One region of the Rhizobium sp. YJ-22 genome, then DNA from elsewhere that is predicted to be linked to it. Evidence: riboswitches for the same ligand, from Rfam matches in the RefSeq annotation. Region 1 holds a riboswitch; each other region holds the start of a gene.

Region 1 (4,153 bases):
AGCGGAAGATGATGTCGTCGGGCGAGCGGGCGCAATGGATGAAGGTGATGTCGCTATCCGGTGTGCGGTCGCTCATGTCACGCGTCATCGACATCATCGGGGTGATGCCGGAGCCGGCCGAGATGAACAGGTATTTCCGGCCGGGATGCCTGGCATAGGAAAAATCCCCGAGCGGACCGATCGCCTTGAGCCGCATGCCGGGGCGCAGGTTGTCGAACATCCAGCGCGTGCCGATCGAGCCCGCCTGCGCCTTGACGGTGACCGCCACCGTATAAGGCCGCGACGGGCTCGACGACAGTGTATAGGTGCGCATCACCGGCTCCGGGGTCGCGGGAATTTCCAGCGTCACGAACTGGCCGGGCAGATAGCGGAACCAGTGGCCGGGATTATCCGGCCGAAAGGTGAAGGTCATCACGTCGGGGGCTTCCGGCGTGACGGCGACGCATTCGAGGCGATGCTCCCGGTCGGACCACGGACGCATCTCGTCGACATGGCGATAGGCGGGCGAGGCGGCGCTCATCTCAGGCCACCGCCGACAGCGGCATCGGTTCGCCCTTGAGGCGGCCGGTCATGAAATTCGCATACCATTCGACGAACTGCATGACGCCGCCCTCGTGCTCGACCGAATAAGGGCCGGGCTCATAGACGGGCGAGCGGATGCCGAAGGCATTTTCCTCGACAATGGCCCGGTCCTGGTCGTTGGTCATGTTCCAGACATGCGTCAGTTCTTCGACATCGTAGTCGACGCCCTCGACCGCATCCTTGTTGACCAGCCAGGTGGTGGTGACGGCCGTTTCCTCCGGCCCGAGCGGCAGCACGCGGAAGGATATCGCATGGTCGATCAGGATGTGGTTCCAGGTCGTCGGATAATGGAACAGCAGCAGCGTCCCGATCTGCGAGGTGGCGACATCGGGCGAAAGCGGCTTGCGCACCGCCGGCTGGCCGGTCATCGTGTAGCTTTCGGCGCCCTGGATCAGCGGCATGCGGGCGACGCGGAACTGGCCGGAGGGATCCATGCGGAATTCACTGGGCAAGCCGGCCGCCTCGCAATGCTGCCAGTGTTCGACGATGACCGGATCGTCCTTTGCGCCCTGCACGCCGGTCGCGGTCGGCGCTTCCGGATAGGTGCGGCAGAGTTCGGGATGGTTGCCGGCACAGTGATAACATTCGCGGTTATTTTCCCAGACCAGCTTCCAGTTGCCCTTCTCGATGATCGTGGTGCGATGCGCGACCTTGGCCTCGGAGAGCCGGTGCGGCTTCATATAGGGCTCGATCGAGGCGCGCATGGGCGCGAAATCGGCGGGCTCGGCGGCGAGGCAGATGAAGATGTAACCGGCGACGGTCTCGCAGGGCACCGGCTTCATGCCGAAATCCGCCTTGTCGAATTCGGCCCCCATCTGGCGGGCGAAGACCAGCGAGCCGTCGAGATCGTAGGTCCACTGGTGATAGGGGCAGACGAGCTTGGCGGCGGCGCCGCGCTCCTGCGTGCAAACGCGGTGGCCGCGATGGCGGCAGGTGTTGTGGAAGGCGCGGATGACGCCGTCGCGGCCGCGCACGACAACGAGCGGATAATCGCCGATCTGGGCGGTGAAGTAATTGCCGGCGCGGGGGATTTCGCAATCATGGCCGATGAACAGCCAGTCGCGATACCAGATTTCCTCCATGTCGACCCGGAAATAGTCTGGGTCGATGTAGAAGGGTTGCTGCAGGCTGAAGCCGTCCCTGCGGGCCTGAAGCTGGCGAAGCATGTCACCACGAACGTTCATTCTCATTATCCCTTTGATGGGATTGGGGAGAGATGCGTCGCGCGCAGGCCAGCGCGGCTCTTCCGCGATGGTCCCGTCGCCCGATCGCCCACCGCAATCAGTCGTTTCGTTCCATCCCAGGCTGGTTTCCGGGCTCCGGAGCCGTCCTTTCGGACTTCGTCGACGCCTTCCCGGAATAATCCAGTGGCCTGTTGTCGACGGTTTGGCTCCGCTACCGTTGCGGGGGCAGCGCCGGACTTTGACCGGCTTCCCAATTATCCGCATCGCAATCCGCGCGATGCAGCACCAAGGATGGACTTACACTAGGAGAAACCTCTGTTTCGCGGCTCTTGACCTGCGACATTCCTGCGGCGCAAACGGAACATTGTGGCGTTGATGAAACAGGCGGTGTCAGGGGGTTCAGTCGGCCCATTCGGGATCGGTGGTGAAGACGATGGTCAGCCAGCGATCCGGGCCTTCGTCGCCCAGCGCCTCGCCGATCTCGTCTCGCAGCGCGTCCCATTCTTCCAGGCGCTTGGCCGGCCAGTCGCGGGGGACGATGAAGAACAGCTCGATCTGCTTGCCGCGCCCGACGCGGGCGACATAGGAGCGATAGGAAAGAAAGCCGAATCGGGAGACGACGTCGCTCGCCACGGCATCGACATGGCTCTTCAACTCGGCCGGCGTGACCAGCAGGATATCGGCCAGCGCCTGCTTGACGTTGGCGAGCGGTGCGGGAACGATGAACAGGCAGATGGCGGCGAGCACGGCCGGGTCGATATAGGGCGCGGTCCAGGCGAAGCGCGTGCCCTCGACGCCGTAGCCGATCAGGAATGCGATCAGCAGCGCCGAGGTCAGCGCTGCCGACATCATCCAGGCCTTGGCGTCGAGTGCGATGAAATTGGAGCGGATCGTCCGGTTCGCCCGCTGCGCGAACACCGCCATGCCGCAGGCGACCGACATCGTCACCAGCGTGAAGGCGATGGCCGGACCGAATTCCACCGGCCGTCCGCCGGTCAGCAGGCTGTCGACGGCATTGATGAAGGCATAGATCGCCGCTCCCATCAACAGCGTGCCATTGAGACCGAGCACCATCGGCTCCAGATGCCAGAAGCCCATGGTGAAGCGTTCGATCAGCCGCCCCTTGACGGGCGGCACCGTTGCCGAACTGGCGATCAGCCGCGAGACCAGCAGTGCCAGCACGGTCATGAAGGCATCGGTCAGCGAATAGAAACCGTCGAAAACAATGGCGAAGGAGCCGGAAACGAGGCCGATAACGATGCCGAAGACCGCGAGCAGGACGGTGGCGACGATGGAGAATTTCAGGACGAATTGCTCGGTCATGCGGGGTCCGGCAGGCGTTTTCCGTTCGATCGGCGCGACTGTCGCAGATCCCTGCGGAAAACGCCATCGCCGCCGCCCGTCAGGCGCTGCCCTGGAGATAGTCGTCCGTGGAGACGAGATTGGCGTATCCGAAGGCCAGCGCCGACATGAAGGCGGCGTGGACATCGGCGGCGGCAACGATCCTGCCGCCGAATTCGAGATCGCGGGTGGCGACCGCATCGTGAACGACGGTCGCCGGATAGCCGTAGTCGACGGCAGCACGGGTGACGGCGTCGATACACATATGGCTCATCGCGCCGGCGATGGCGACGTCGCTGACGCCGTTGGCATCGAGGACGTCCTTGAGGCCGGTGCCCTGGAAGGCATTGATCGCCTTCTTGACGACAACCGTCTCGCCAGGCGCGGGGGCGACGGCCGCATTGATTGCGGCCCCTTCCGTCCCGGGAGCGAAGAACGGAGCATCTGCCTCCGCCGATTCGTGGCGTATATGCACGACGAGATCGCCGCGCGCGCGGGCGGCGTCGAGAAGGCGCGCCGCGTTGCCGGCTGCTGCCGCCGTGCCGACCAGCGGAAACTTGCCGCCATCGAAATAATCGTTCTGCAGGTCGACGATGATCAGGGCCGTCTTGCGCATGTTCGCTCCATAAAAGAAGACCGGCATGCCGTTCACGCCGGTCTGGATGCTCTGGAGATCATCCAATTTTCGCGATCGATGCAAGGTGATTGCGAGATGACGGCTGCAATTTTCTGTTACAGCCGTCGTTTCCTCAATCAATGTCGAGGCGCCGTTCGAAAGCCTCGATGCGCCAGAACCATCGGCAACTGACCGCGCGAACGCGGCGATCAGTTCTTATGGTCGTTATGGCTGTTGTCGCCGCCCATCTTGTCGACGGCATATTCGACGGCAACCTCGCCGGCCTTTTCGAAGGTCATGGTGCCCTTGAATTTTTCACCTTGCTTGGGCAGGCGCTTGAGTTCCTTGAACATGATGTGGAAGGCGCCGGGCTTCAATTCGACGGTGCCGCCGGCGGGAATCTCTATGCCGCCCTCGACCGGGCGCATGG
Region 2 (4,153 bases), on a different contig from region 1:
GGCCATGCCCATCACGGCCATGGCGTTCCGGCGCTGGAAATGACCAAGTGGTTCGATACGAACTACCACTACATGGTGCCGGAAATCGCCGAGGACCAGGAATTCGCGCTCACCGCGCTAAAGCCGGTGGAGCATTTCCTGGAGGCGAAGGCGCTCGGCATCCACACCCGCCCGGTCATCCTCGGCCCGGTCACCTTCCTCAAGCTCGCCAAGGCGCGGCCCTCGACCTTCAAGCCGCTCGACCTGCTGCCGAAACTGCTGCCGGTCTATGCGGAACTGCTGCGCCGGTTGAGCGAAGCCGGCGCCGACTGGGTTCAGGTCGACGAGCCCGTTCTCGTCCTCGACCTGACCGAGGGCGAACGCCATGCCTTTACGCTGGCCTATGAGGCGCTGGCCGCAGCCGCGCCGAAGCTGAAGCTGATGCTGACCACCTACTTCGGCGCGCTCGACGACAATCTCGCCGCCATGGCGGCGTTGCCGGTCGCCGGCCTGCATGTCGATCTCGTCCGCGCGCCGCAGCAGATCGAGGCGGTGCTTCAGGCGACGCGCCCGGATCAGGTGCTGTCGCTCGGCGTCATCGACGGGCGCAACATCTGGCGGGCGGGGCTTGCCGGCATCATCGAACGGGTGGAGCCCGTCGTATCGGCGCGCGGCCTCGACCGCGTCGAAATCGCCGCCTCCTGCTCGCTGCTGCATGTGCCGATCGACCTGGAGCTCGAGACGGCGCTGGATGCCGATCTCGCGACATGGCTGGCCTTCGCCACGCAGAAGCTTGATGAGCTTTCGATCCTCGGTCGTGGCCTGGCGCAGGGCAAGAGCGTCGTGCTGGAAGCGCTGACGGCGTCCACGAAGGCACTCGCCGCCCGCGCCGCCTCTTCGAAGGTCACCGATCCGCTGGTGCAGGGCCGGCTGTCAGCCATCGATGCCGGCATGCGCGAGCGCGCCAGCGCCTTCGAGCATCGCCGAAAGGTGCAGGCCGAAGCGAACCGCCTGCCGCTGTTCCCGACGACGACCATCGGCTCCTTCCCGCAGACCAGCGAGGTGCGCAAGGCGCGCGCGGCGCATGCCAGGGGCGCGATGAGCTACATGGACTACGAGGCATTCCTGCGGGCGGAAACCGAAACGGCCGTGCGCTGGCAAGAGGAAATCGGCCTCGACGTGCTGGTGCATGGCGAGTTCGAGCGCAACGACATGGTGCAGTACTTCGGCGAGCAGCTTTCCGGCTTCGCCTTCACCCGGCATGCCTGGGTACAGAGCTACGGCTCGCGCTATGTCCGCCCGCCGATCATCTTCGGCGACGTCTCTCGTCCCAATCCGATGACGGTGCGCTGGTGGGAGTATGCGCAATCGCTGACCGACAAGCCGATGAAGGGCATGCTGACCGGGCCGGTCACCATCCTCAACTGGTCGTTCGTGCGCGACGATATCGCGCGCAGCGAGACGTGCCGGCAGATCGCGCTCGCCATCCGCGACGAGGTCGTCGATCTTGAAAAGGCCGGCGCCCGCATGATCCAGATCGACGAGGCGGCGTTGCGCGAAGGCTTGCCGCTGCGTCACAGGGATTGGCAGCATTATCTTGACTGGGCGGTTGAATGCTTCCGCCTGTGCTCCAGCGGCATCGCCGACCGCACGCAGATTCACACCCACATGTGCTATTCGGAGTTCAACGACATCATCGCAGCGATTGCGGCCATGGATGCCGACGTCATCTCCATCGAGACCTCGCGCTCGAAGATGGAGCTGCTCGACGCCTTCCGCACTTACGCCTATCCGAACGAGATCGGCCCCGGTGTCTACGACATCCATTCGCCGCGCGTGCCGGAGATCGCGGAAATGACCGATCTCCTGTCGCTGGCACGACAGCGGCTGCAGGACCGGCAGATCTGGATCAACCCGGATTGCGGCCTCAAGACCCGCAAATGGGAAGAGGTCCGGCCGGCGCTGGTCAACATGGTCGCCGCTGCCCGGGAACTACGCAACGCCGCCCGGTAACGCTGCAAGACGTGAACGATGCGGCCCGGGTGAAAATCCGGGCCGCATCTTTTTGTGCGCATCGCGCAGCGGTGTATCTGTGCATAACCCGCTCCGACTGGCGCCGCTATCCACAGTTTTCATGCTTTCCGCCTCTTTCTTTTTGCAGGGAACACGCCACCCATTGACGGAACTTTAAGATCGCCTACTATATCTAGTGTTCAAGGTTCCTTCGATTCGAGAGGATCGAAGGCTAAGACGGGAATCCGGTCGGGCTTTGCCCAAGCCGGAGCTGCCCCCGCAACTGTGAGCGGAGAGCGTTCGTTCCTTCATGCCACTGGGCTTGCCCGGGAAGGCGGAGCGAGGGCTTCGACCCGCAAGCCAGGAGACCTGCCTTGGATGTTGATATCCACCGGCGGGGTGCCCGGCAGGAATGCGTTCCGTCGCGGCATGATGCCGCCGGCGCCTTCCCCGACAGCCCTGTCATGCGCAGCTTCGGGGTGAAGTCCATGTCGAATTTTCCGTTTTCGCGCCTCTAGCGCTTTCGACGCCGTTTCGGCGTGACCGTCCCATCTCTGCTTTTTTCCCGGCCGTCCCGCGGCGGCCGAATGATCCTTCACGTCCATTCACGAGGAAAATCCATGTCCATCACCGTCTACTCCAAGCCGGCCTGCGTCCAATGCACCGCCACCACCCGCGCCCTCGATCGCCAGGGCCTCGACTACACGGTCGTCGACGTCTCCGAAGATGCGGATGCCTTCGCGCTGGTGCAGGGGCTCGGTTATCGCCAGGTTCCGGTGGTCATCGCCGGCGAGCGCCATTGGGCGGGCTATCGCCCCGACATGATCGGCGGCCTCGCCTGAGACGCAAGCGATGGGCGACCTCGTCTATTTCTCCAGCCGGTCGGAAAACACCCATCGCTTCGTGGAAAAGCTCGGGCTGGCGGCGGCCCGTATTCCGCTGCGTGACGAGACGCTGAGGGCCAAGGCGCCCTTCGTGCTCGTCGTGCCGACCTATGGCGGCGAGGGCGGCAAAGGCGCCGTTCCCAAACAGGTGATCCGCTTCCTCAACGATGCGGAAAACCGCGGCAACCTTCGCGGCGTGATCGCCGCGGGCAACAGCAATTTCGGCGCGACCTTCGGGCGCGCCGGCGACGTCATCTCCGCCAAATGCGGCGTGCCCTATCTCTATCGCTTCGAGCTTCTGGGCACTGCGGAAGATGTCGCCAACGTCATCAACGGATTGGAACGGTTTTGGACACGATGACCTCTTCGGTGGCGCGGGATGCGGGTGAAAAGCCGCTCCACGCTTTTCCCCATGCCGCGGGCGACAAGCCGGCAAAGGCCCCGGAAATCACGGCGCTGGACTATCACGCGCTGAACGCCATGCTGAACCTCTATGACGAGCAGGGGCGGATCCAGCTCGACAAGGACCGGATGGCGGCCAAGCAGTATTTCCTCCAGCACGTCAACCAGAACACCGTTTTTTTCCATAACCTGCGGGAAAAGCTCGATTATCTGGTGACCGAGGGCTATTACGAACAGGAAGTGCTCGACCAGTATTCCTTCAATTTCGTGCGCGACCTCTTCGACCGCGCCTATGAGCGGAAATTCCGTTTCCCCACCTTCCTCGGCGCCTTTAAATATTACACCTCCTACACGCTGAAGACCTTCGACGGGCAGCGCTATCTGGAGCGGTACGAGGACCGGGTGTGCATGGTGGCGCTGACGCTGGCGCGCGGGCAGGAGGCGCTGGCCTGCGATCTCGTCGACGAGATGCTGTCCGGTCGCTTCCAGCCGGCCACCCCCACCTTCCTCAATGCCGGCAAGAAGCAGCGGGGCGAACTGGTTTCCTGCTTCCTGCTGCGCGTCGAGGACAATATGGAAAGCATCGGCCGCTCGATCAATTCGGCGCTGCAGCTTTCCAAGCGCGGTGGAGGCGTGGCGCTGTCGTTGACCAATCTGCGCGAGATGGGCGCGCCGATCAAACAGATCGAAAACCAGTCCTCCGGCGTCATTCCGGTGATGAAGCTCTTGGAGGATAGCTTCTCCTATGCCAACCAGCTCGGGGCGCGCCAGGGCGCGGGCGCGGTCTATCTGCATGCCCATCACCCGGACATCATGCGTTTCCTCGACACCAAGCGCGAGAATGCGGATGAAAAGATCCGCATCAAGACGCTGTC
Region 3 (4,153 bases), on a different contig from region 1:
ACGCTTTGCGGCGTGCGCGCCACCGGCGTATCGGTTTTCGTGCCGGCCATGCTTTGTCTGGCGACATAACCGTCGACCGGGCCGTTGCCTTTCTCGGTGCCGCCGTTCTTGACGACGATGGCCTCCAGTTCGGTGCCGTCGCCAGCCCCGTTGCGCTGCTGCGCCTCCGCCGCATTCAGCGCGACAAGGCTCGCCGCCGCCAGCAATACGATACGGCACCGTCCGATCGACGGCGAAAAGATGCCCCACATTTTCCAACCCACATGCCAGAAAGGCCGGCATAAGCGCCGGCAATTAAAACTTGATTGACGCGATCAACTATATGATTAGCCTGTCCGGGCTGTCGACGGGAAAGACTTTCGCGTAAACGGCAAAAAACTACGCGCAGGCATCGCCGGCTTCCGTCGGGCGAGGCCCAGGGAGCGAACCTTGAACGTGATGACGAAACCGGAAATTCCCCAGCACCTGTTCGTCGGCGCCATGGAAGGCCCGCCGACCTGCACGCCCGACGAGGATCTCTATGACGTCTGGCCGAAATGCATCGTCATGGTGCTGTTGCAGGGCCAGCAGCATTTCATCATGGACGACGTGCACTTCCGCATCGATGCCGGCGATGCCGAGACTGCGGAACCGATCGTCTTCATGCTCAACATCGCGCGCGGCTGCAAGCTGCGCTTCGTCAACGAAAGCCAGACGCCGCTGCGCAAGGTGATGATCTCGGCGCCCCTGCCCTGGATCGAGCGGCTCATCCATTCGCAGCCGACCAGCATGCCGAAACTGCGCGCCTTCTTCTGCGCGCATCTCGCCGAATTCCGCTTCTGGCCGAGCCGGCATCTCATCCAGATCGCCGAGCAGATCCTCAACCCGCCGACCTCGATGGCCGGGGAACTCCTGACCCTGCACCGCAATTCCCTTGCCTTCGACATTCTCTGCCAGGCCTGCTCGGCGCTCGTCGGCTCGGAACAGGAAACCGCCCATCACCCGAGCGCGCTCAGCCGCCGCCAGAGCGAGAAGGTGCGCGACTATATCCTCGCCCATGTCTGCGAGGAACTGACGCTCGACCGCATCGCCGAGGCCGTCGGCATCGGCACCTCCTCGATCCAGCGCCATTTCAAGGAAAGCTTCGGCATCCCCATCTCCGATTTCATCCGCCGCGAACGACTGGAAACCGCCCGCGCCGCACTTGAGCGCGATGGCATTCCTATCGCCCAGGCGGCCTACCTCGCCGGCTACCGCAATCCCTCGAGCTTCACCACCGCTTTCAAGAAGGCCTATGGCGTCACTCCCAAGCACCGCCGGGCGTGAGGTCGGTCAGGCGGGACCGTTCGACGGACCCTGAAGCGCAGGAGGCGAATTAGGACAGCAATCAATGACCGGGGTTGTCGTCCTCGGCGGCGGCGGTGTCGGACGCCCTGTCGAAGGCGTCGCGCCAACGGGCGACGAGGCCGGCATAGATGCGGCTGCCGAAGCGTTCGGCGAGGCGATGCTGCTGACGCAAGGTCAGGCGCAGGGTCGCGCGGGCGAAGCGGTCGGCGGGCAGGGCGAACCCGGCCGGATCGGCTTCGCTTGCCAGCGCCTCCAGCACCGCCCTGCGCAGCGCGGGCAGATCGGCGCGGGCATAGCGGTCGAACAGCGCCTGGAACCGGGCGTGGTCGTCGATGTCGAAGGCGGTATCGGCGCCCATGCCATCCATCACCGGATTGGCCGGATGCAGGTAGCCGAGCGGCAACAGGCCTTCCGGGATCGGTGTGTTGGCGGAATGGGTGCGGCCGGATTTCAACAGTTGCGGCAGCAGATGCGTATGCGGGCCGGGCGGGGAGACGCCGCCGGTGTCCGGTCCGCCGATCATCTGGAACACCTCGACGCGGCCGACCTGGGTCAGCGCGACCCGGTGCGGATGCGCCTTGAGGATGGCGCCGGCGGCGGAATTGGCCGGATCGAACAGGCTGCGGCCGAGATTGGCGCGCAGGATCGCGAGAAGGTCTTCATCCCGGGTGCGGATGCAGAAATCGCATTGCGGCAGGCCGAGGCCCATGTCGAAGAGGATGGCCTTGCGGTCAACGGCGCGGATGGCGTCGGCATCGGGGCCCAGTTCGGTCAGCACGCTGCGCGCCTCGCGCGCGGCATCCCTTTCCGGCAGGCAAAGCGCGATGGCGTGGCTCCAGCGATGCGGCTTCGGGCTGAGCGTCTCATAGGCCACCGGCACGATACGCTCGATCGCCGCCGCATGAAGACGGATGGCGCCGCGCGCGCTGGCGCGCTCGAACAGGCCGGGCGAATCGACCTCCAGCGCCTCGTTCCGGTCCTGATGGAACTCGGCGATTGCCCCGAACGAGCCGAGGCTCCAACTCGCCCTCTCGTCCGCGAGGTAATCCCTCAGGATTTCACGAAACTCGCTCATGGCTTCTTCTCCTTACGCTTCGCGCGCGCGCCCTGCCCGGCCGGCGGCACGATCATCCTGGCCTCGCCGATCAGGGAATGGGTATTGAAAGGTGCCTTGCGGCCCGAGCAAGACCTGGACACGCCGGATGCCGCCGGCCCGCCGCCAGCGCCAAAATCGAGTTTGCCGCGACGCCGTCGATCGCCGGCAGCACATGACTGCCTTCGGCGCAGCGCATCCGCAGTTGCTCCAGGCGCGCCGGCGCGCATGATCCGTTCCAAGGAGAGCCGCCAGTTGGCGGCGATGATGATGTCGGGCGTGGCCGGCTGGTCGGCCTCCGGCCGTTTCCGGGCGAAACCCGGCCGGCGCAATGCGATTGCAAGCGGGAAGGTTCCCGCCACGAGCGTCTTCATCTTTCCCTCACGGCAGGACGAATCCTGCACGGCTTCCCACCGCGGGCGCGTATCGGAAAACGGAAAGCGACGCTTCCCCCCGCCGTCACGCGACCCGGCAACATTTCGACAATGTCACCGCTACGGACGGCCGCGCCCGGACACACCCCGTATCCTGGCATGGGTGACCGGGACAGGCAGGTCTCCTGACTTCCGCGTTATCGCTCTCCCCGCCTTCCCGCGCCGGGCGCAGTGGCATCATGGGGCAAGCTCTGCGGTTACAGTTGCGGGGGCAGTCGCGGCATCGGTCCCTGCTGGAGAGACCTCACCGCATTCCCTTTTCATCCGTCATATCGACGGAACCTGTTCCGTATCTCAAGACTATTTGACAATCGGCGGTGAGGTCAAGCATGACGCACAACCTCCCGCCGCAATGTGCCGCCGGCCGCAAGCGTCTTGCGGCCGGCGCTTGCAAGACAGGATCAGGCGGCCTTCAGCAGGTCGCCATGCGGGTCGAGGACGAACTTGGTCGCAGCACCCTGGTCGAAGCTTTCATAACCCTGCGCCGCATCCTCCAGCGAAATGATCCTGGCATTGACGATGTCGGCGATCGGCAGGCGGTCATGGAGGATCGCCTGCATGAGCTGCCGGTTGTATTTCAGAACCGGCGTCTGGCCGGTATGGAAGGATTGCGCCTTCGCCCAGCCGAGACCGAAGCGCAGCGACAGGCTGCCATGCCTGGCCGCATCGTCGACGGCGCCCGGATCCTCGGTGACGTAGAGACCGGGGATGCCGATCGAGCCGGCGGCCCGGGTGATCTCCATCATCTGGTTGAGCACGATGGCCGGCTGCTCGCCGCCGGCATGGCCGCGCGCCTCGAAGCCGACCGCGTCGATGGCGCTGTCGACCTCGTTGGTGCCGACGACCTCGGCGATCATGTCGCCCAGCCGGTCGCTCTTCGACAGATCGATCGGCTCGAAGCCGACATTCGCGGCATGGGCGAGGCGATCCGTGTTGAAATCGCCGATCATCACCACGGCGGCGCCGAGGATGCGCGCGGAGGCGGCCGCCGCCAGACCGACCGGCCCGGCGCCGGCGACATAGACGGTCGAACCAACCCCGACTCCGGCCTTGACCGCGCCGTGGAAGCCGGTCGGCAGGATGTCGGAGAGCATGGTGAGATCGCGGATCTTGGCCATGGCCTTGTCGCGATCGGGGAATTTCAAGAGGTTGAAATCGGCATAGGGAATGGTGACGTAGCGCGCCTGCCCGCCGATCCAGCCACCCATGTCGACATAACCATAGGCGCCGCCGGCGCGCGACGGGTTCACGGTCAGGCAGACGCCGGTATCCTGCGACTTGCAGCAGCGGCAGCGCCCGC

Evidence for each region. A riboswitch is a leader RNA that binds a small molecule or an ion and turns the genes downstream of it on or off. The one in region 1 is predicted to bind cobalamin.
Region 2: another riboswitch for cobalamin. It lies ahead of nrdH (glutaredoxin-like protein NrdH); the one in region 1 lies ahead of P7F60_RS15565 (aromatic ring-hydroxylating dioxygenase subunit alpha).
Region 3: another riboswitch for cobalamin. It lies ahead of P7F60_RS23880 (hypothetical protein); the one in region 1 lies ahead of P7F60_RS15565 (aromatic ring-hydroxylating dioxygenase subunit alpha).

Annotation. Positions count from the first base shown of each region.
Region 1 covers NZ_JARRIR010000006.1:123,513-127,665, reverse strand. Annotated here, with positions in the region: gene P7F60_RS15570 (hybrid-cluster NAD(P)-dependent oxidoreductase) at 1-520, opposite strand, end outside; gene P7F60_RS15565 (aromatic ring-hydroxylating dioxygenase subunit alpha) at 522-1,766, opposite strand; cobalamin riboswitch at 1,868-2,071, opposite strand; gene P7F60_RS15560 (cation transporter) at 2,166-3,089, opposite strand; gene P7F60_RS15555 (cysteine hydrolase family protein) at 3,169-3,723, opposite strand; gene P7F60_RS15550 (copper chaperone PCu(A)C) at 3,933-4,153, opposite strand, start outside.
Region 2 covers NZ_JARRIR010000012.1:71,640-75,792, reverse strand. Annotated here, with positions in the region: gene metE (5-methyltetrahydropteroyltriglutamate--homocysteine S-methyltransferase) at 1-1,992, shown strand, start outside; cobalamin riboswitch at 2,179-2,384, shown strand; gene nrdH (glutaredoxin-like protein NrdH) at 2,613-2,834, shown strand; gene nrdI (class Ib ribonucleoside-diphosphate reductase assembly flavoprotein NrdI) at 2,845-3,237, shown strand; gene nrdE (class 1b ribonucleoside-diphosphate reductase subunit alpha) at 3,225-4,153, shown strand, end outside.
Region 3 covers NZ_JARRIR010000012.1:64,471-68,623, forward strand. Annotated here, with positions in the region: gene P7F60_RS23865 (TonB-dependent siderophore receptor) at 1-251, opposite strand, end outside; gene P7F60_RS23870 (AraC family transcriptional regulator) at 439-1,305, shown strand; gene P7F60_RS23875 (hypothetical protein) at 1,367-2,401, opposite strand; gene P7F60_RS23880 (hypothetical protein) at 2,398-2,793, opposite strand; cobalamin riboswitch at 2,951-3,154, opposite strand; gene fdhA (formaldehyde dehydrogenase, glutathione-independent) at 3,255-4,153, opposite strand, start outside.